2 regions of the Rhizobium sp. Root1204 genome follow, and region 2 is predicted to be linked to the other one. Evidence: predicted binding sites of a transcription regulator. Region 2 holds the regulator's gene; the other holds the start of a gene.
What was found. The regulator LexA, encoded in region 2, represses DNA repair genes until DNA is damaged. The targets are predictions, from matches to a motif close to TGTTCNNNNTGTGTTCNG.

Region 1: the regulator LexA is predicted to act here: its motif matches at 5,081-5,098, upstream of ASC96_RS04320 (ATP-dependent helicase).

Annotation. Positions count from the first base shown of each region.
Region 1 covers NZ_LMCZ01000002.1:169,955-181,520, reverse strand. The annotation lists partial or broken gene ASC96_RS04350 (transposase zinc-binding domain-containing protein) at 1-719, shown strand, start outside; partial or broken gene ASC96_RS31510 (DUF4172 domain-containing protein) at 1,115-1,365, shown strand; gene ASC96_RS04345 (YidB family protein) at 1,304-2,098, shown strand; gene ASC96_RS04340 (hypothetical protein) at 2,825-3,142, shown strand; gene ASC96_RS04335 (general stress protein) at 3,188-3,793, shown strand; gene ASC96_RS04320 (ATP-dependent helicase) at 5,146-7,212, shown strand; gene ASC96_RS04315 (hypothetical protein) at 7,231-7,437, opposite strand; gene ASC96_RS04310 (hypothetical protein) at 7,475-7,699, opposite strand; gene ASC96_RS32430 (hypothetical protein) at 7,812-7,994, opposite strand; gene glsA (glutaminase A) at 8,186-9,166, opposite strand; gene ASC96_RS04300 (hypothetical protein) at 9,169-9,423, opposite strand; gene ASC96_RS04295 (PRC-barrel domain-containing protein) at 9,777-10,073, shown strand; gene ASC96_RS04290 (prolyl oligopeptidase family serine peptidase) at 10,872-11,566, opposite strand, start outside.
Region 2 covers NZ_LMCZ01000034.1:395,133-406,698, reverse strand. The annotation lists gene ASC96_RS23255 (cyclopropane-fatty-acyl-phospholipid synthase family protein) at 1-336, opposite strand, end outside; gene ASC96_RS23250 (DUF1365 domain-containing protein) at 380-1,258, opposite strand; gene ASC96_RS23245 (FAD-dependent oxidoreductase) at 1,261-2,604, opposite strand; gene ASC96_RS23240 (deoxyribodipyrimidine photo-lyase) at 2,601-4,058, opposite strand; gene ASC96_RS23235 (LysE family translocator) at 4,237-4,869, opposite strand; gene ASC96_RS23230 (APH(3'') family aminoglycoside O-phosphotransferase) at 4,953-5,741, opposite strand; gene ASC96_RS23225 (TetR family transcriptional regulator) at 5,880-6,485, opposite strand; gene ASC96_RS23220 (SDR family oxidoreductase) at 6,562-7,476, shown strand; tRNA gene ASC96_RS23215 (tRNA-Asn) at 7,550-7,624, opposite strand; gene ASC96_RS34095 (hypothetical protein) at 7,846-8,124, shown strand; gene ASC96_RS23205 (hypothetical protein) at 8,184-8,504, opposite strand; gene lexA (transcriptional repressor LexA) at 8,768-9,478, shown strand; tRNA gene ASC96_RS23195 (tRNA-Cys) at 10,606-10,679, shown strand; gene ASC96_RS23190 (hypothetical protein) at 10,753-10,971, opposite strand; gene ASC96_RS23185 (hypothetical protein) at 11,323-11,566, opposite strand, start outside.

The DNA of each region.
Region 1 (11,566 bases), on a different contig from region 2:
ACATCTGAGCTTGCCGCAACTGAAGGTGATGTCGGCGGTCGAGAACTGCCGCACTGCTGCCCTCGGCGGTCACGTCGAGGCCTGCGAGGACTGCGGCCAGTGGCGGATCGCCTACAACTCCTGCCGCAATCGGCATTGCCCGAAGTGCCAGGGCGCAGCGGCACGGGCATGGCCTGCCGAGCGCGAGGCCGACCTGCTGCCGGTCGGCTACTTCCACCTCGTGTTCACGTTGCCCGCCGAGGTCGCCGAGGTCGCCGAGGTCGCCGACATCGCGTTCCAGAACAAACCGGTAGTCTACAACCTGCTGTTCAAGGCGGCATCGGAGACGATACTGACCATCGCGGCGGACCCAGAGCTCTCGGCGCGCGCATCGGCATCACCGCCGTGCTCCACACCTGGGGATCGGCGATGACGCACCATCCGCATGTGCACATGATCGTTCCGGGCGGCGGGATCACGCCAGACGGCAGCCGATGGATATCATCGCGCCCGGCCTTCCTGCTTCCAGTACGCGTTCTCAGCAAACTGTTTCAACGACTATTCCTCACCCGGCTGGTCGCTCTGCACGAGGCGGGCGGCTCAGCTCTTTTCGCGCACTTGCTCATCTCGCCGAGCGGCAGGCATTCTTGCAGCACCTATCGCCGGTCCGAAAGAAATGCTGGGTGGTCTATGCGAAGGCGCCTTTCGCGGGTCCTGAGGCGGTTCTTGCCTATCTGTCGCGCTAGGCGCCTGCGCTTCCAAAATCGTAAACGCAGGAACACAGAGAGCGCACATTGCGCCAACCGCAATCTCTAGCGCTGGGCTAAACGACTTTTCGGTCTGACGCCATTGTCCCGCGCTCCAGGGGACCTCACTCCTTTTCGTCAAGTGCGCCTCCCCTATTACGTGGGCACGATTCGTATTCAGCCCTTGTACTCTCGAACGCGCAGCTCGCCATAATAGACATGTAAAACTGAGTGGCTATCAGCAGAGCCATCATGTAGGTCGATACGCCTCAGCGATGGATAGACGCCCCTCCCCTCCTCATTCTCGACAAGCGCGTGATCGATAGAATGTGTTGCTATTGCTCACCATTTTGGGCATTATGAGCTATAGAAGAGGTGCTCTATAACTCATGATATGGAATTGGACGCAACCAGACTGGCCGCAGTTCACATATGACGCCGCTTCCCTCGCCCCTTAGAGAACCAATTTCTTCTGTCTTCTGGCGAAGTTATCGGAGCGGTACGCCATTTCAAAGATGAGGACCGTGATCTCTTACGCATTGAACTGCTTAGCGACGAGGCAGTGAAAACATCGGAAATTGAAGGCGAAATGCTCGATCGACAAAGCGTGCAGTCTTCATTACGGCGCCAACTCGGTCTCGCGATGTAGGATCCATCGATACCCAAAGCGCATCACCGCGCGTCGCCGGAATGTGTTGGTACCACTCCGTGCGATCCGGCACATCAATATCGTCACGCACCCGATGAATTACTGCGAGCGGGCCCTAGGTTCTTTGACTTGGACGATGCAATTGCGCAGCCGTCCGTTTTGCAACAGGGAAAAGACCATGGCAAGCAATGCGTTGAAGGCGCTTCTGGGCGTGCTGGCGGTCGCCGGCTACCAGAACCGGGACAAGATTTCAGAGATTCTGAAAGGGCTTCGCAATCCACCCGAGCCAAGCTCTGATGGAACGGCATCCTCTGGGGGGCTCAGTGATATTTTGGGCGGCCTGTCCGGAACAGGATTGGGCGGCCTTGGTGATCTTTTCCGCGGCGGTAACGCGGGTGGACTAGGTGGAGGCCTGGGAGACCTGCTCAGGCAGTTTGAGCAAAAAGGCCAGGGCGAAACGGCCAAGTCTTGGGTCGAGCCAGGGCCGAACAAGCAGGTCGATGACAATCAGCTTTCGGAGGTGCTTGGGCCGGAGATCCTTGACGACCTTGCCAACAAAACGGGCCTGTCGCGTGAGGAAATTCTGAGCCGTCTCAGCCGTGACCTGCCCAGGGCTGTCGATGACTTAACACCGGACGGGCAACTGCCGTTCGACGCGGACGAAGACGGATATCCTGACGGCAAAGCGCAGTCATCGCCGCCAGTCAAGCCGCAGATCGTTTGACTGACAAGGAGAGTCATGTCTGCCGGTTCACGGATGTATGTGATCCCTCCCCGCTCCCGGGCCTATTGAGGATAATCCGGGGGCGTTTGGCATCAGACTCATTGGGGTTTTCGCAGAGGCAGAAAGGCCACGAGGCGATCCTTGAGATAGGAAATTACCTTTGCCGCGCAGCAGTTATCGCTCCCGGTCCTTCAAAGGAGGCATTGGAGCACCGACGTCGCGTTGAATGGGTATGTCCTTAATGGGATCCTATGCACGCGTGGTGTCAAAGCGAGAAAACAGCAATAGTCTCCTAGAGCTTTCGCGAACGTAACATTCACAAATCAGAGCATGTTCATGGAGCTGCTCGCCGCTCAACAAGCCCGTTTTAGATTTCTTTGCCGCGCTGATCAACGCTATGCGGCTCACCACTGCGATGTCCAAACGGATCCTCGCCTTGGTAAGCTTTCTTCCTGCCCAAGATCGTTGAGCTCGATCGACGCGCATGCTTGCTCGGTCCCCCGGGAGCCGCAAGAGGCTTAGCATAGCGGCGGCAAAACGGATCGGCCGCCCCGAAGCTGCGTTCCATCTTCTCGCTTTAGAAAGAAACGGTCGCAGCGACCGCCGGCCGGAATTTTGGCGCCAGCAAACAGACTTCAGCACTTCGTCGAAAAGCTGGGGAACTTTATCGCGTTTGGCTAGTTCCTGCTGCGAGGCTGACGGAATGGCCTAAGTTGAGGAAAAACCATGAAAAAATTGATTTTCGCGACAGCGCTTCTGAGCGCGTCTGCACTGGCAGCTCATGCACAGACTACAACAGCGCCGGCCGCCGCCGGTGATACGCCAGCCGTTGCTACCCCCGACACGGCAAATCCCGCAGCGCCGGTGGAGGGAGCAAACTCGTTCACTGAAGCGCAGGCCAAGGAGCGAATGGAAGCTGCAGGATATTCGCCCGTCAGCGACCTGAAACTCGACGAGCAAGGCGTCTGGCAGGCCATGGGCACAAAGGACGGCAAACCGGTCGCCGTTTCCATGGACTACCAGGGGAACATCGTCTCGAAATAACGTGCAAAACGCGGCTGAAAAAAAAGCTCTGAAAGGTTGAAGACAATGAAAACTGTAACAGGACTGTTTGACAACTACAGCGATGCCAGCACGGCAGTCAGTGCGCTCGAGGCAAGCGGTATCCCGTCGGACGACATCAGTATCGTCTCCAACAATGCGGGCGACAAGCATACCAAGGGCGAGACGAATGCTGCCGAAGGTGCTGGGACCGGCGCGGGCATCGGTGCTGTCGTCGGCGGTGCTGGCGGCCTCCTGGCTGGCCTTGGGATTATGGCTATTCCGGGGGTCGGTCCGGTTGTTGCGGCAGGCTGGCTTGCGGCGACCGCGGCCGGCGTTGCAGCGGGCGCCCTTGCCGGCGGCGCTGCGGGAGGCCTGATCGGAGCGTTGACTGACTCCGGCGTGCCCGAAGAACATGCCCACGTTTTTGCCGAGGGTGTGCGCCGCGGCGGAACATTAGTCACTGCTAAAGTCGACGATACACGCCGCGCGGAAGCAGAGGCGATTTTGAAGCAGACCAACTGGGTGGATCCTGTCGAACGCCGCCAGGCTTATGCAGCGCAGGGTTGGACACGGTTCGACGAAACGGCAGCTCCTTACGGTCCTGACGAAATTGACCGCGAGCGGGAGCGTTACACCCGCCGCACCCTTTGATCCCGTTGACACGCGAAACGATGAAGGGCCGGTTCGTTCCGGCCCCATTCGTCTGCCCGACACAGGAAAATGCAAGACGATGCGGCAGGCGCCCTCGCTCGGGCTCCATCGGTTCGGCATCCTTCGCGTAACCTGGCCGGTGGCCAGCAAGCACTGACCGAATGCGCCGCAATCACATATCCTTCTCGACATGAACCTTTTACGCCGCATGCCGTTTATCTCGATAGCAGATGAGTTCGCCAACAATCAGTCAAGCTCCGGCCCGAAAAGGCCAGACCTGCCGAAAACCGACCTGGCAAAAAGGACAGCCAATTGACCTACATAGCCTCTCCAAAATTTGCATCCGATTCCCCGAACCGCGCGGAAGATTGCGAGCAGTGTTTGACCTCGGCTTTCCTGCATCTCCATGACGCCGTGCCGCCAGAAGACGACATTGGCATTGAAGCCAAACTGGTAAGTTCGGCCGTTGAAGCCGGGTGGGACGAGCATGAAGTCAGAAGGGCCGTGGAGCGCCTTCGAAACCAGCATTTGGAACAGACACCGCATGTTCTGCAAAACCCGGGATATGTCCCGTCCTCATCACTGTAACGCCCGCGGACTACTCTGGTCAGGCATGTGATGCCGCTCCCCAAATCACAACTGGTTCGCTCGCATAGACGATCCCCCCGACTGATATCGGGCCACTCGTTTGGCGTTGCGCCTTGGAAGCGCACGCGTCCTGATGGAAGAGCAGAGCGGGTGGAAAACTTACAGGCCAAGGAAAGCCGGCGGATCTCTCAGTGCTTTGCGCGCCGAGCCTGATCGTAGCATTACCAATCTCGAAACCTAAAACTGCCGCACTGGAAGCGCTGGTTCAGGGCCGAGCGTCGGTGTCTGGTCCCCGCTATCAGTTTTGACTAACCCGATCCTGCGTTCAAGACGGACCATGGCCAGAGGCTCAATGCGTGGTTGGCCCGCGACCCGATGAAATCCCTCGATTTCATTGCAGGCATCGACGTCGGTCATTGGAACATAGGGCGGAAAGCGAAAGACGGGGAACCTCCGAAAACCTTTTTGCCTCCCTGACCACCGACGCGAACGCGTTGGTCAAGCCAACCAACCCGAAGGCGATACCGGTCCTTCTATTTTCCACAGGAAGAAGCAGATGTTTTGTTGCGCTGGTATAACAACGCAGACGGCGGGCAAACGGATGCATTTCTCCACAATGCGGCGAGGCTCCGTGCCTGGATTTGAAACAGAAACGCACAAAACCCAAATCGTGGTTTCCAACGGCGCCTCAAAACGATATGTTCCGTTTTTGTTCGGAGATTAAACCCCCTGCCGAAACCATTCCCAGCCAACCGGGACGCATTATGGCACAAGCCTATCTGGAAAAACTCAACGACCAACAGCGCCGTGCCGTCGAGTATGGCGTTGGCCTGCCGAAAGCCTCGATCGCGGGTCCGTTGTTGATTATCGCGGGCGCGGGATCAGGCAAGACCAATACGCTTGCCCACCGTGTCGCCCATCTCATCGTCAACGGCGCCGACCCCCGGCGTATCCTTTTGATGACGTTTTCACGCCGGGCAGCGTCGGAATTGTCACGGCGGGTGGAACGCATTTGCAGACAGGTGATCGGCAGCAATGCCGCCCTGTTGACAGACGCGCTTTCGTGGGCGGGAACCTTCCATGGCATTGGCGCGCGTCTGCTGCGCATGCACGCAGCACAGATTGGCTTGAATGCCGATTTTACCATCCACGACCGCGAGGATAGTGCCGACTTGATGAACCTTGTGCGGCACGAACTCGGATTTTCGAAAACGGAAACACGGTTTCCCACAAAAGGAACCTGTCTGTCGATCTATTCGCGGACCGTCAATTCCGAGGCTGCGTTGGCCGAGGTCGTGCGCAACCATTATCCTTGGGCGTCGATGTGGCAAGAACAGCTGAAATCTCTGTTCAGTGCCTATGTCGAGGCCAAGCAGAAGCAGAATGTCCTCGATTACGACGATTTGCTGCTCTACTGGGCGCAAATGGTCGCCGATCCGGAACTGGCCGAAGAAATCGGCAACCTTTTCGACCATGTCATGGTCGACGAATATCAGGATACCAACAAGCTTCAATCATCCGTATTGATGGCCTTGAAACCGGGTGGTCATGGCCTAACGGTCGTGGGTGACGATGCGCAATCGATCTACTCGTTTCGCGCAGCCACCGTCCGCAACATCCTCGATTTTCCAGGCTCATTTAGTCCGGCCGCCGATATCATCACGCTCGACCGGAATTACCGGTCGACACAGCCGATTCTTGCCGCCGCCAACGGGGTGATCGATTTGGCGCGCGAGCGTTTCACCAAAAATCTCTGGACCGAGCGCCAATCTGAACAGCGTCCGAAGCTTGTCACCGTAAAAGACGAAATAGATCAGGCGAACTTCATCGTTGACGAGGTCCTCGCAAACCGTGAGGGCGGCATGACGCTGAAGCAACAGGCCGTGCTGTTTCGCACATCGAGCCACAGCGGGCCGCTTGAGGTGGAGTTGACCCGCCGCAACATTCCTTTCGTCAAGTTCGGAGGTCTCAAGTTTCTCGACAGCGCCCATGTCAAGGACATGCTGGCAGCGCTGCGGTTCTCCCAGAACCCACGCGATCGCGTCGCCGGCTTCCGTCTTTTAAACATGCTGCCCGGGATTGGACCGCAGACGGCTGGAAAAATCCTCGATGCGATCGCCGCCGATCCCGAGCCGCTTGTTGCCTTGGGAGAGATCCCGGCTCCGCCGAGATCCTCACAGGATTGGCCGTCTTTTGTCTCCATGCTTCAGACGCTGCGCAAAGCCGAAGCCGGCTGGCCTGCAGAGTTTGGCCTGGCGCGTCTGTGGTATGAGCCCCATCTTGGTCGCATCCATGAGGATGCAGAAACCCGCCTGGCCGACCTGCTGCAGCTTGAACAGATCGCTGCCGGCTACGCATCGCGCGAAAGCTTCTTGACGGAACTGACCCTTGATCCGCCGGATGCGACAAGCGATCAGGCGGGCGTGCCGCTGCTTGACGAAGACTATCTGATCCTGTCGACCATTCACTCGGCAAAGGGCCAGGAATGGCGATCAGTGTTCATGCTCAATGTCGTCGATGGCTGCATCCCCTCCGATCTTGGAGCGGGCACGACCCATGAACTCGAAGAGGAGCGGCGCCTGCTCTATGTCGGCATGACGCGAGCCAAGGACAATCTGGCGCTTGTGACGCCCTTGCGGTTTTTCACGCACAACCAGAACCCGCAGGGCGATCGTCACGTCTTTGCCTCAAGGACACGTTTCATTCCGGCCACCCTTCTGCAGTTTTTCGAGGTTATCCGCTGGCCACTGGTGACACCCGATCGTTCCGGCCGGAGCGCACAACAGATCCGCATCGATGTGGCGGAAAAGATGCGGGGCATGTGGAAATAGCGCCCTGCGGCTGCAGTCCTACATCAATGCTCCAAGATCGAGGAAAGATTGCGTTTGCTCTGCGGTCAGGGCTGCGTCGGTGTAAACACGAAACGCGATGCCCTCGAACTTGAGCTGCTCTGCCCTCATCAATGCCTCGGAATAGGAAAGCTCCGGTTCGTCCCGGCGGTCTTCCCCGGCCGGGTCGAGCGCACTGAGGCAAACGATTTGAAACTGGGTCGTCATTGCAGGGCTTTCCTCTTAAATTGCCGCGAGCGGGGTTCTAGCCCTCGTTTCCATCCGATACGAAATTTTTGGAGACCGCCCGGCTTGCCTCCTCCAGCGACGAAGCGGTGTCGAGCCATCGCGTTTTGACGACGTCATGGATGGCACGCGCAATGTCACTCGTTGGCCAATCCGCGTTTTCCATCTCCAGCACGAGTGCCGTTATCTTTTGATCGATAATTTCGTGGAGATCGTCAGTCTTTTCTGTGTGGGTCGTCTTCATTGGAACCTGCCTCCGTCACTTTCCCAAAACGATTGCGGTCGAAGTAGGTTCCCACGTGCGGCTGCATTTCCCGACAGTCGCCGCAGTCATTTCCCGGCCAATGCATGGCCGGTCAGCGCTTAACGGGTATTGGGCCGGACTGGCTTGCTTTCAATTGGAGCCGCGCAGCGCGCAGGCTCTCCGTCTTCAGCCGGTCTGCCGCTCGCTGGTCTTCGATCATCGCCGTTGAGACTGCTTTCGACTGCTCGAACTCTCCTCTTGGAGAGGAACCACGGTGGCGCTTTCCATTTTCCATCTCAACCTCCAAACGCTTGCAAAGAATAGCCGGTGCCCGATCCGGCGCAATTAACTATGACACTTGGGGACCGATTGACGGCCGGCAACGAGACGGAAATCGAGGCGCTCGTTGAAAGAGCCATGCCGCCGCGGATAACGAGGCTGGCCTCCCGCTAAGAGGTACCCTTGCCCTTGCTTTGCGAAACACCATCAGCGCCGGGTTGCACCGAACACAGACCAGTCGGTTTTCGACGTCAAAATTTCGAGGCCGAGGGTTCCAAGCCAGCTGTTCCCCATGGGATCCAGCGCGGGTGACCATACGGCGATCGATGCCTGGTGGGGAGCGATCGCAAGAATCCCACCGCCCACACCGGATTTTGCCGGAAGGCCGACGCGATACGCGAAATCGCCGGAACCGTTATACTGACCGCATAGCATCATGATCGACAAAATGCGGCGTGCCCTGCGTGCAGCCTTGAGTTTGACGGTGTTTCCGCTCGTGCGATCTCCCGGAATGAGAAAGCGGCCAGCCTTGGCAAGCCCGCAACAGTCGAGTGTGATGGCGCATTGATGGATGTAAGCGTCCATGACCTTTTCTACAGGATTCTTGAGGTTACCGTGATGTCTCGCCATGAACATCAGCGATCGATTGAGATCCCCTCCGGTGCGGTCGCTGTCCATGACGCCTTGGTCCAGCGTCATTGTCTCATCGTCCAGCATTCGTTCAACGAACCTTACGACGTGCTTGTTTGGCCCCTGACGCCCACCGATACCGGCAAGGATGTCGCAGACGACCAGTGCGCCTGAATTGATGAACGGGTTGCGCGGCACGCCCTTTGCGCGTTCCAGATCGATGATCGAATTGAACGGGTCGCCGGACGGATCACGGCCAACGCGCTCCCAAACTCTCTCACCAATCGCATCAAGAGCGACCTCAAGCGCGAAGACTTTGGAAATAGATTGGATTGGAAAGGGTGTCTTGGAATTGCCAGCTGCCGCCATTTGCCCGTCCTGCAGGAACACAGCGATGCCGAATTGCTCGAAGTCCCGTTTAACCGGCGCCACTTTGCCGGCTACTTCAGCCTTTGCGGCTGCCTCTTCCAGGAGGTCTGGTGTCGCTTTGCGCACACGGGCCACAACGTCCTCAAGGATTGCCCTGAGAGCATTCTTATCCTTTCCGGTATGCGCCACGATTACGAACCGCCCGGCTTCGGCTGGCTGCCCGCCGACGGCCAGTCGTTCGAGGGTTCGGCGTCGAGGTCGGTGCCGCTATCATCCGCCGGGTCTGGATCACGATCATAGGCTTCGCGCAGACGAACGGCCTCCTGAATGATGATTTCAATAACATCGCCCGCCCGTGCGCCTTTGACGACGAAAGTGTCGACGAAATCTTCAAGCCTCTCACGGACATCGTTGTGCAGGTCCCCGGCCATGTTCGCCTCCATCATACTTGCCTCCATTCCTTAGGGACGTCCTGTTTACCCGCAGAGCAACCAGACGTACCTGACCGCCACGGGCTTTCCGCACCCGCAGGCATGGGCCTGCTCCAGCGTCAGCGATGCCCACCCTGCTAACAGCGAAAAACACAGAAGACTCCCCGAAAACACATGCGAAGCGACAATGTTCCGCCAGTCACGGCTCCGACGTTCGCTCTAGCGCGGTGCGAGCAGAACTATGCTTCGAGGCGCCGCGATCCGACCCCGACCTTCGCACACATGGTCCTTGCAGGCACCTCTCACGGGAACAATTTGTGCGGCGTCGAGTTTGTTCTCGCACACGAAAGTAATCAATGGAGGAAGCAATGGATCATACAAACCACGTCCGCCTCGCGGCTGGCGAGCTCACCGCCGACATTCTCGAAGGCGCCACAGTCTATGGCGCAGACGACTCTAAGGTGGGCACAGTCGATCACGTACATGGTGCAGGCGCTGGTAGCACTGCGATCATCGATGTCGGCGGGTTCCTGGGTATTGGAGCCAAACCGGTTTCGGTCCCGCTGACGGATCTCGAGTTCATGCGGGATGACGATGGCGACGTCCATGCCGTTACCGGATGGACAAAGGACCAGCTGAAGGACATGCCGGAGCATCGGCACTAAGACCGAAACGGAGACAAGCGGCGGGGTCGAAATCCGGCAGCTTGTTGTTCTCTACGATAACGACCTTGCCTGCCGCTTGATTGGCTTGCAACTCTTGGTTCTTTTACGAGTACTCGAACCAGCGACAGCGTGATGCGAACACGCTCGTTGCGCCTTACGCCGACATTTCGTGGATCGCCTAACTGCCCCGGACCTTACGAACCTGAAAATTGCAATTGCACACACTTTTCATAGCCGCAAAGCCTGCCTAAAGGCAGTGAAGCGCGTAGTCATATTTGAGATATCAGCCGCAAAAACTTTGTGGCGTTCAGTTGGCAAGATAAGCAGCACCTTTGGCCGATCGGTCGTGTCTTGCTAACGTGGAGACAAACGCTCTTTCTTTTCTCGCTTACTGTATAGCCGTTGGTCTGCGCCCCGGCCGGATATCTTCTTTACCGCCTCTCCGGCTCAGTCGGACGGGGGCTGGTGTAGGGCTTCGTGCCACTATCGGCGTGATCGTTGGATATTGCGTCCATTCGCCTCCGGTCCCTCTGGGGTCGGGGCCGGGAGAAATCATGTCCTATTCTTCTCGTACTGGGCTTCAACCTCGAGGCCGATCTCTGGAATAACGTCGTGCCGAGCTTGAATGACGTCGTGCCGAGCTTGGCGGACTTTGGCCCGATTGTATATGGGGGCCTTTCGAGGGATACCTCCATACATGACATGGTTCCACTCCTTCCAGGCTCGATGACCACAACGCGGCGCCAACCTGACGCCTCGCCATTGCCCTTTCGTGGTACGGAAAAAAGATTCAGACATCTACTGTGGCGCGGCCTCAAGGCGCTGCTTCAGAAGCCAATCCCAAAGTTCCGGATCGTTCAGAGCAGCCCACTCGACGCCCGAGTGATCCACGGCTTCCAGAACGCTCAAACGAGCATTCCGCTTCAGACCGACTAAGCGTTCGTAAAGCACGACTGAATCAGACAAGGGAATGACGTCATCGCTTGTGCCATGGAACGCCCAGAAGGACGCCTTGTCATTCGTCCTGCTCAGGTAGTGACGATTACCGCCGCCGGCGATCGGAACGAAAGCGGCAAACTTTTCGGGAAACTGTTCCGCCATCGCCCAAGTGCCGAAGCCGCCGCGGCTGAAGCCCACGACATAGACCCGTGTGCGATCGACACGATACTTCGACATGACCTCGTCGAGCGCAGCTGCCACTTTCTCGATCGGATACAGCAATTCTTCACTTGGGTTCTGGGGTGAAAACACCAGGAAGGGAAATTTCTTGCCATCTTCGATCAGTTTCGGAATGCCGCTCGATCTCACCTTCTCGATATCTGTCCCGCCCTGATCGCCGCCGTGAAGCCACACGACAAGTGGATACACCGTGTCGGACGACGCATAGTCGTCGGGCGTATACATAAGATAACTGAGATCGTTCTTTATGCTCGTGGTCGATCTCACTGCCACCTGCTCGGCATGTGTCACTCCCGCACTGCAGAGTCCGCAGA
Region 2 (11,566 bases):
GAGGAAGAGTTCGAGAAACGCACCGACATCCGGGCTGTCCCAGTCACCATCCATATAGCTTTCGGCAACGGCGATGGTGCCACCGGTCAGCGCGCGCTGCGGCAAATTCCAGTTGTGCAATGTCACGGAGGCGACAGGTCCATGGACCTTGCCCTTGACGACCACGGTGCGGCTATCGGGTAAGGTCAATTTCAGACAACCGGCCTGCATGTGCACAAGACCACGCAGAACCATCTGCGCTTTGGCGGGCAATCCTTTGACTATGCGCGAAAGATTTTCAGCGGAAAGACGCTCTCCGTCTTTCGGATCACAATAACCGGTGCCTGCTGTGCTCATGCGACAGATCCTCAGCAATCATTGTTCTTGACGCAAAATAACCTCATTCCGCCGGACCGCCAACCTGGGATTCAGGAGAAAAAACAAGGCTTGTCCTGCGACCCTCCTTCCACGCGCTCGTCAGTTCCGGCGCTTGCGGCCGCGGAATATAGCGGACGCCTTTGCCCCAGAGCTTCAATGCCTCCCAATGAATCCCTGCGACAATCTTGAATGTAAGATGCGGAATGCGGGCAACAAGACGCAAAATCTTGCCTGTTTTCAACGGCACTTGAACACCGGAGAAGGTTGCGGCAAGCAAAGGCCCATCCTTGTCCGTCTCCAGAATGCGCCAGCGGATTTCCTCTCCCGGCGGCAGCATGCGGAATTGGTAGCGCATGGCCATTGGAATGAACGGTGAGACATGAAACAGCTTGTCGCATTGCTGGCGGATACCGGCATCGGACACATCACCGGGACCGATTGGACAGACATAGGTGTGGCGCTCGCCGAATGTGTTGCGGACCTCATAGATCATCGCACTGAGCGCGCCGCCGCTATCATAGGCGTAGTAGACAGCCAGTGGATTGAAGACAAAGCCCAAAATGCGCGGATAGCACACGAGAAGTATGCGTTCTGGCCGCATCGGCAGGCCATTCTTGGCCAGCAGGGCATCGACATAGCCGCGCAGCCCCACCGCGCTGTCGCCCGTATGATCCTCTTCATAAAAGGATAGAAGATTGCGGCGATTGACAGAGAAAAGACTGCTCAGCCGATCCGCTTCGTCCAACCGGTCCAGGTCGATCATCAGAGAAAACACGCCATAGCTGAAACGGTGGCCGACCGGCTTCATCCGCTGATGCATCACTTTACCGGCATAAAGCACGGCCGCCGCTTGTGGCGGTGCGCCATTCTTCGTCATGTCCGAGCCGGGTGACGCGCGCATCTCTATTCTGCCGCCTCCCTGAACACCGATGAGACCTGCTGGCGCCAGGGGATGACCCCGCCAAGTGCCTCTGCAGCTGCAAGCCCGGATGTCAGGCCGTCCTCATGAAAACCATATCCGGTCCATGCACCGGCAAAAAAGGTACCGTTATCGCCCTGAATCGCCTGCAGGGCACGCTGGGCGGCCATGGAGCCTGCGTCGAACTGCGGATGATCATAGGAGAATTCGGCAAACACCGTCCCAGACTTTGGCTCGCGCTCCGGATTCAGCGTCACAAACAAAGGATGCTCCGGGGCGATACCCTGAAGGCGGTTCATCCAATAGCTGACGGCGACGCCCTGCGAGCCGCAGGATTTGACCGACCGCAGGTAATTCCATGACGCCCAGACCTTTGGCCGTTTCGGCATTAACGCCGTGTCGCGGTGCAGGATGACCCGATTGGGATGATAGGGAACGGCCGACAGCAGCGCGTGCTCTGCGGGTGTCGGATCGGAAAGCATCGCCAGCGCCTGATTGCTGTGCGCAGCGATGATCACCTTGTCGAAGGTTTTCGTTGTGCCTTGCACGTCGATGATAGTGACCCTGCCGTCCTCCCGCCGGATCGACGCTACCCCGCAGTCGAGACGGACGCGGTCTCCAAGCGGCCGCAGCAGCTTGCACAGATAATTGCGGCTGCCACCGGTAACCGTGCGCCAGGGGTGCGGCTTGGAATAGATCAGGCGGTGATTATCGAAGAACTGGATGAAATTCTCGGCCGGAAAATCCAGCATCCTGGCTGCCGGTGACGACCATATCGCGGCAGCCATTGGTGCCAGATAATTGTTTGTGAAGCCGGGAGAGAAACCGCGCCAATTGAGATAGTCGCCGATCGACATGGCCTTGAGCAGCCCGGCGCTGCGATCTTCAAGGCAGATGCGATTGAAGCGGAGGATTTCGCGCAGCATTAACAGGAAGGACGGCCGGACGAGATTGCGCTTCTGGGCAAAGACGGTCGCCAGATTGTCGCCGCTCCATTCCAGCCGTCCCTGATCGAGTGACACCGAAAAGCTCATGTCGCTCTTGTGCGTGGCGACATCCAGTTCGGCAAACAGCGCTGTGAGGTTCGGATAATTGGCCTCGTTATAGACGATGAAACCGGTATCGACCGAGATCGGCGTGCCATCATAGTCGATATCGACCGTTGCCGTATGGCCGCCGGGGCGATCATCCTTTTCATAGAGCGTGACATCGTGGACAGGATTAAGTGCCCAGGCGGCCGAACTGCCTGAAACGCCTGAGCCTATGACTGCAATCGACAAGCGGCGGCCAGGTACATGATGCGAAGCATGGGAAAACGGGGCGTTCATGCTGCGTCCTTGATCTTGCTATACGCAGCAAGAGCGCGGTCGCGCGCCTTTGCATGATCCACGAGCGGATTCGGGTATGTCTCCCCGAGCGTCACCCCGGCGGCATCAAGGATGCTCCGAGGCGCCTCGAATGGCCGATGAACGAACTTTGCAGGCAGGTCTCGCAACTCTGGTACGAAGGTTTTGACGTAAGCGCCATCGGGATCGAATTTTTCGCCCTGCAGGACAGGATTGAATATCCGGAAGAAAGGCGACGCATCGGCGCCGCTGCCTGCCACCCACTGCCAGCTTGCCGCATTGGAGGCCGGATCCGCATCCACCAGCGTGTCACGGAACCAGGCTTCACCACGGCGCCAGTCGATCAGGAGATCCTTGATCAGGAAGGATGCCGCGATCATGCGGACCCGGTTGTGCATTGTGCCGTGCCGCCAGAGCTGGCGCATGCCCGCATCGACGATCGGATAGCCGGTTTGCCCTTTCGTCCAATGTTTGAACGCATCACCGGTTCCTGACCATGCGAAAGCATCATATTTCCGGTTGAGATTTTCCCTTGGCAAATCCGGATTGTGGAAGAGCAGGTGATAAGAGAAATCGCGCCAGACCAGTTCCTTGCGAAACGTGACGACATCCTCGGTAGGAGTGTCCCTTAGATTGCGGGTGGCGTGCCAGATGCGGGCAGGGGATATTTCTCCCATGGCCAGATGTGGCGAGAGCCGCGATGTGCCATCAGTGGCCGGCAGATCGCGCCTGACTTTATAGCCTGACAAATCGTCGTCGACGAATTCCTCCAGCCGCTCGAGCGCCGCTTCTTCACCCGGTATCCAGACCTCTGAAAACGTCTGTGCCCAATCCGGCGCTGCCGGCAAAAGCGCCCAAGAGGCCAAAGTATCGCTGCCAGGCCATTTGGTTGGAGAAACCAGCGCGTCAGGGCGGTCAAGCGGCTGATCCGGTTCGCCGGATGCCTCAAGCGCCCGCCAGAACGGCGTATAGACCCGATAGGGCGTTCCCGAGCCCGTTTTCAACCGGCTGGGCTCGTGCAGAAGCTGGCCAGCAAAACTCTTGACGGTTGTTCCAGCCGAAGCCAACGTGTCTTTCAGCGGGCTATCGACGGCGATGCCATCCGGATCGTACCTGCGATTCCAGTGGACAGTCGACGCATCGGTCTCGGCTATCAGCTCGGACAGAACACTGTCCGGCTTGCCGCTGCGCAGGATCAACCGGCTTCCAAGGCCCTTGAGCGCCTTGTCCAGTCCCGTCAGCGAATGATGCAGCCACCAGGCCTGGGCTGCCCCAAGCGGCCCGGTGCCGAGCCGTGAAGGTTCACGGATATAAACAGGGATGATATCGCGCCCGGTTTGGGCAGCCGCATGCAGCGCATGATTGTCGTCCAGCCGCAGGTCCTTGCGAAACCAGATGATAATGGGTTTTTCGTGGGAAAGGCCGTTGTTTTTCATTTTAATCCGCGCATCACATCTTACGTCAGTGTGTACGCAGATACGGCTATGACGGATCAAAGGTTTCGCGGAGAAAGCTTTTTATTTCATCGTTTTGCGACGGAATGCCGGTGGCGAAATTTCAACCGCCACTTCTCTTCAGAAAGCGACGGCTGCAGCCATCAGCGGCGAGGGGAATTCAGCTCTTCTGGAAAGCCAGATGCGCACCGAGCCCAACCAGCATGGTGCCGCCAGCGCGCTGCATCAGGCGTTGCGCGGAGCTTGAGCGGCGCAGCTTGGTCATCACGGCACCGGCCAGAAACACGCAAACGATATCCGCAGACGAAAACATCATGTTGACGATCATTCCAAGGATCGTCAGTTGCAGCCACACCGGGAAAGCAGCTGACGCATCCACAAACTGCGGCAGGAAAGCCACGAAGAAGATCGCCGTCTTCGGATTAAGGACTTCGACGGTGACGCTTTCGAAGAAGGCGCGCCGGCCGGATTTCGGTTCGATGCCGGGCAGGGCGGAATCCCCCTCGACCTTGGCCCGAAACAGGGAAATGCCCAGCCAGACAAGATAGGCTGCACCGGCCAATTTGACGATCATGTACAGGGTCGGCACGGCGTGAAACAGGATCGATAGGCCAGCGGCCGCAGCAATGACGTGGACGTAACCGCCGAGGTGAATACCAAGCGCCGCCATCAGCCCGGACCAGCGGCCGCGAGCAATAGTCTGTGCAGCTGCATACAGCATGGCCGGGCCGGGAATGTAGGCAAAGACAGCCGTAGTAGCGATGAAAGCAACAAGAATCTCGATCGACGGCATAGTCTGCTCCTCTTCCCGGTCATGGTTGTAAGCCTGATCTATACACCATGTTTTTTAAGAAGTCGCGTGGCCGCCGTCTTTCGCTAGCCCCAGGTCAGCGGGTCTAGACGCAGGTAAAAATCGAGCCTTTCCCGGTCGGCAGGTGCGATCGCGTGGAGATCGAACAAACGATTTTGCGCGGTCTGCGCCTCTTCGGCGGTGCGCCAGGTTTCACGGGTATTGCCGGTCAGCAGCGCCAAGTCGACGTAGCGGTCCGCCATGCCCAACCGTCCGAGATCGATCATTCCCGTGCAGCGAAGCGTTTCCGGTTCGATCATGAAATTGGGCATGCAGGCATCGCCATGGCAAACGACGCGATCGAGGCTTTCCTGTGCAAGGCGTTCGGGCAACTCGGCCCGCACTCTGTCGAGCAAGACGTGCGGCGGTGTGTCCTGGTCGCCTGGATCGAGAAAATCCGGATTGACGCCGTCGCGTTCAACAACATCAACCGCCCGGTCGAACATGGTCTGAAGCCCGCGGTCAAACGGGCAATCTTTTACCGGAATAGCGTGGAGATCGCGCACGCGCGCCGCGATCGAAGGCCAAGCCTTGAGAAGGCTCGCTGCTTCGAGCTGGTCTGCGGGAATGCCCGGCACGGCGCTTGTCACGAGGCATGCGACGTCGTCCGACACCTGCCAATCGAGAACGGTCGGGGATCCGATCTTGAAGGGGGCAAGCCATGCAGTGCGCCGGCGCTCGTCATCCAGCAGCGCCACGCCGCTGCCGGTCGCCACTTTGGCATAGGCGCTACCATCGGCGCGCCGAAACAGCGCGTCACCCGATTCGCCGTGATGATAGGCAGTCCACTGGCTTCCGAGAGAAAAGCCCTTCAACTGGGCTGCACGGGATCGATAGTCAGTCACGCGCCATCCCCCCACGACTTGTTTGGCGAAGGCGATTTCACGCCTCAGCCCCACATAGATATTGCGAGCCGCGATTTCACCATCACCGGACAGAAAATGTCCAAGTTTTTACGCGAAATCTCGCTTGCCGGCGACGGCCGGCGAGGGGCGAGGTGAATGGCCGAGTTCGGCGAGAAATTCCTGAAGCTGCGATTCGACATAAGGCACGACCGGACCATTCGCCTCAAATCCCCACCAGAGCAGTGAGCCCTGCCATTGAGCAAGCATCAGCCGTGCGGTCACCTCCGGGCGGTTGGCATTCGTAAAACACGCGCTGAGGGCCCCGACCAGCGTTCGCCCCCAGGCTGCACCCCGAGCTCGCAGTTGGGGATCCCGAAAGTCCTCTCGCAACAAACGCAGGCCGTCGGCATAGACGGCAGCGCTGTCACCATAATTTCCCGACAGAGCGGCGAGCAAAGTAACGGCACCTTGCGGTGTCCTAGGGATTGCTTCGCACAGTTGGATCGTCTCGGCGTCCAGCTGGTCCCAGGCATGCAGCAACGCCTGACGCAGCATCGCTGCCTTGGTCGAAAAACGTTGCACCAGTGTTGAGCCGGACAGGCCGCTTGCCTTGGATACAGCGGCAAACGTCGCCGCCTCCGGTCCCTCTGCGTGGATCAGCGTCAGCACCAGATCAAGCAGGTGCTCGTCGGATAACGTGCGTGGCCGCGGCATTATTTTCCCCTTGCGTTCATTTTATTTATGAACGAACGTTCGGTTATTATCAATTCTAAACGAGGAGGACAATACCGTGGTAAGCAACCTGCAAGGGAAAATCGCACTTGTGGCCGGCGGGACGCGTGGTGCTGGCCGTGGCATCGCCGTGGAACTGGGGGCAGCGGGCGCAACCGTCTACGTGACCGGCCGCACGACACGAACCCGGCAATCGGACTATGGCCGCCCGGAAACGATCGAAGAAACCGCTGAACTTGTGACACAGGCTGGTGGTAAAGGCATTGCCGTGCGGGTGGATCATCTCATCCACGCCGAAGTCGAGGCGCTGATCGCCCGCGTCCGCCGCGACGAAAAGCGGCTCGATATCCTCGTCAACGATATCTGGGGCGGCGAGTATTTGACCGAATGGAACAAGCCGGTCTGGGAACACTCGCTTGAAAATGGCCTGAAACTCTTGCGGTTGGCGATCGATACCCATCTGGTCACCGCCCATTACGCATTGCCATTGATGATCGAGAATCCTGGTGGCTTGCTGGTCGAGATGACCGATGGCACGGCGCAATACAATGCCACCCACTACCGGCTCAGCCCGTTCTACGATCTCGCCAAGACCAGTGTCATTCGCATGGCGTGGGCACACGCGCAGGATCTGGCGCCGCATGCAGCGACATCGGTGGCAATCTCTCCAGGCTGGATGCGTTCTGAAATGATGCTCGACATCTTTGGTGTGCGCGAGGAAAACTGGGTGGAGGCGATAAAGGCCCAGCCGCATTTCGTGATTTCCGAAACCCCACGCTTTACCGGCCGCGCCGTTTCATCCCTGGCTGCGGATCCGGAGCGGGGACGCCTCAACGGGCAATCGACCTCAAGCGGCGATCTCGCCAAGATTTACGGCTTTACCGATCTCGACGGATCGCGGCCGGACTGCTGGCGCTACATGACCGAGGTGCAGGATGCCGGAAAACCGGCGGACGCGAGCGGTTACCGGTAGAACATGAAGGCGGGCGCAGAGGGTACGCCAGAAACCAAAAAGGCCTTGCTTTTTCAGCAAGGCCTTTGGAAATTGGCTCCCCGGGCCGGATTCGAACCGGCGACCTGTCGATTAACAGTCGAATGCTCTACCGCTGAGCTACCAGGGATAATCTGCGGCGGTGTGTGCTGCAGAAGTGAGGCTGCTAATACAAATGCTTTTCCGATTTGCCAAGCGGTTTTTCAAAAAAAATGCACAATCTTGTCTGATTGTGGACAACTCCCCATGTGAGAGTTGAAAGCGCTCCGTTGATTTGCCGGGGATAAACCCGCAGGATTGCAGCGTTCGCAGGCGATGGCGGGTGGCCGGACATTTGGCAGGTGGAATTTGATGGCAGAACAGCGGAAAACAAAAAAATTCGGCATCGATGCCCGCGCCCACGAACTCATCATCGGCACGTGGCGTATGCGGCTGCCGCAATCGCGCCTTTTGCGCATTTCCATCGGTGCCGCGCTGATCTTTGGCGGTATTTTGGGTTTTCTCCCGGTTCTCGGTTTCTGGATGATTCCCCTTGGTCTTCTCGTCCTGTCGCACGACCTTGCCTTCGTCCGGCGAAAGAGGCGGCGGCTTTCGGTCTGGTGGGCGCGCAAATGGCCTGCTTCCAGCTAGGAAGCTGGACGTAAGCCCTTCTCCCGATTCGGCAGAGGCTTGCGCCGGATCCGATCCGCTTATCCGCCTGAGCCTGTCTGTGGCGTCGGGTCCTTGTCCGCAGGTGCCATTTGCGCCGGATCGACCGGAGTTTCCTGCGTGGCCGGAGCGCCATTGTTCGGGGCAGGCAGCTTTTCCTCAACCTTGGTCGCAGCGTCGTTGTCTGTGCTTTCGCCAAACACTTCCGCACCGGCCCAGGCGAGCATTGCAAGGACCACGCCGCAGATGAGTACCATCAGCACCGGCCGGCCCAAAAAGCCTTGACGGGCCTGCACGCCGCTCAATTCCACGGTTTTCTGCATATCGGCATCGGAAGCGCGCTCATCGGTGTATTTCGCCATCAAAGCCTCCTCGGACGGCATCCGGAGCAGGCCGTCCATCGCATTGTTTCGAGATAAACCGAAACGGTACCGGCGGCGCAAAGGTTCCAACAGATAGCTTCCCGCGATGAATGGCAGGCGGAATGCTGAGTGGAAAGGAGCCGCTATGCAGCACGATTTTCTGTTGCGTTGAAAACACTCACGAATTTTAGGGACTTGCGGAACACATATGGAACAGATAGTGTTCGTTCTTGATTTGTTTCTAGATTCTGGAGTGATCGTTCATGCTGACCCGCAAGCAACAGGAACTGCTTCTGTTCATTCACGAAAGAATGAAGGAATCGGGCGTACCGCCATCGTTCGACGAGATGAAGGATGCACTGGATCTTGCGTCGAAATCCGGCATTCATCGGCTGATTACAGCGCTTGAGGAGCGAGGCTTCATCCGGCGTCTGCCCAACCGGGCGAGGGCGCTGGAAGTGATCAAGTTACCAGAAGCCTATACCACGAGCCTTCAGCCAAAGCGCGGCTTTTCACCGAGCGTCATCCAGGGCAGTCTTGGTACACAACCGGCACCTGCCGCACCCGTCAAGGCCGCCGCAAACAACGATACCGTCTCCATACCTGTCATGGGCAGGATCGCCGCCGGCGTACCGATCTCCGCGATTCAGAACAATACGCATGATATTTCCGTGCCGCTCGAGATGGTTGGGACCGGTGAGCACTACGCACTTGAAGTGCGCGGTGATTCGATGATCGAGGCGGGCATTCTCGACGGCGACACGGTCATCATCCGCAATACGAACAGTGCCAGCCCCGGTGAAATCATCGTCGCCCTGGTTGATGACGAGGAAGCGACATTGAAGCGGTTTCGCCGCAAAGGCGCCTCGATCGCGCTGGAAGCCGCCAACCCTGCATATGAGACGCGGATTTTTGGACCGGACCGGGTCAAGATACAGGGAAAACTCGTCGGGCTGATCCGCCGTTATCATTGATCTGATATCACTTCAGCTATGGCAGCTTAAAGGAGTGGGGAAGATTGCGTGATTTGTAGACATGGCTGCAAACCTGTCACCGTCCGGCGCGACGATAGTTTTGCCCCCTGAAAGATAATGCCTTAGCGACCTCATGAACCGACCGGAGCACTCTAAATCATGAGTAGCGGCGGAAATAAGGGACATGATTTTTCCTTCAATACGCCCGATTAACGGGCTGTAAGCCTATGAATTTTCAATGCGGCTTGCGCATCGGCAAATGTTGCCGTTCCCCTATCGCACCCTATTTTTGGAACCTATTTAGTAGGATTTCGTTGACCTATCGGCTCTATTCGTGGACGGAACCCAGGAGGCCAATGTGAGAACCGTTTTTACAAAAGTTTTGGTCGTGGCATTGATGGCCACAGTCATTTCGACTGTTCAGGCACCAGCATCGTTGGCCCAATCCTTGGACATATACATCGGACGCGACAGTCCCGCAGTTGAATACAGAGACCGGCGATACAATAATGAGTATCGTCCGCGCAGCAATTGCAGTGAACGGCAGGCAATCCGCCGTGCCTATCAGTACGGAATGCGTGATCCCGGCATCCGCTCGATAAACCGGCGCCTTGTTGTCGTTGACGGCATTGGACGCCGTGGCGAATACACTGTCTTGAAACTTGCAAACCGCCAGGGTTGCCCGCGCGTCAATTGAGACGTGGACAGATAATGCGGATCGCTCCAGCCAAGAGCTGAACGATTGGCATCGTTAGGGAAAAGGGCCGGCTGCTGCAACGGCCCGCGTTGGCAAGGCGTTAGAAACAGTGCCGTTTCGCTAAGGGCTTTGGCGCTTCATCAATCGAACAGCCGACGGCAGCACTTGCGCACCAATTCACGAATCCGTCGCCCGTCACCTTCGTGAGAATGCGCCCGGCAACAGGGCAGGGACGTGGCGCTTTGACCGGGACGCCGCAATCTCGTTTTCGGCTCCTCGCACACCGGCTTGTTCATCCCCAAAGCTGTGGAAGAAGGGTTCGGAAACGGCATCTCAGAAATGACCAAGAACGTTTTTCAGAAATACCCTCTTGCGATTTGTCTAGGATCATTCTAAACCGCCGCCACAGTTCGACTATTTGAACTGGTGAGGCCTCGTGGCGGAGTGGTGACGCAGAGGACTGCAAATCCTTGCACCCCGGTTCAATTCCGGGCGAGGCCTCCAAACCTTTCTTGCTCCACCAGTAAGACCTTGAAATCAATCGAAAATATAGCGGGTGTGGCAGTCGGTTCCTATTTCACCCCTCCGTCCCGTCCTTGCTTTCGAGCAATTTCGTGCCCATCCCATCACAGTTGATCTTCGATACGGCCTGTCTGGCCAGCCGCGCATGGTCTGCGTTGCGCGTGTAGATCTTGGATGTCTTCCCGTCCTTCCAGCCGAACATCGCTTCCAGCATATAGTCGGTGGCTTCGTTGTGCGCCTGATCAGTTGCCAGCCCCTTGCCTGGCTGAACCATGCGGACACTCTGTTTCCAAGTCCCTTCACTGTGAAAGCTTTGTCGAACTCAGTCCGCACATTGGTGAGCCCGGTGACAGGGTGCAACTCCATCACGGCTTCAAGGATCGGGTGAATGGCAATCTCGATATCCACCGGCGTCCGGTTGCGGTTCTTGAATAGCCGCAGCTTGAGAATATCGCCACACCGATGCTGCGGGCCGATAACAGCCAAGTCCGATACGCGAAAGCCGGTCTGCATTAACAGCGACAGCGCCAGTACGGCTTTCGACTTCTGGCCGTGGTGATCGATGAACTTGCCGATCTCGTCGGGCGCGATGGTGTGGTGCCCGTCGCTATAGGCGCGGAATGGTTCAACGAGCCGAGCGATGTTCGGCACCACGGGCTTGCCATCCTTCTTCGTGTCGAAGACACGGCGCATCGTCAGCCACAAAGGGCACCTCTTTCTTGCGATCCCGCAGGACCTCTAAATTTTCCACATCCATTTTTGACACCGGCATGTCGGCAAATAGCCTGCCGTCTTTTTCGCTCAACGGTTCCAGCCACATCGCCTCCATGATATTCCGCCGGCGATCCTGCGTGGACTTGTCGAGCGTG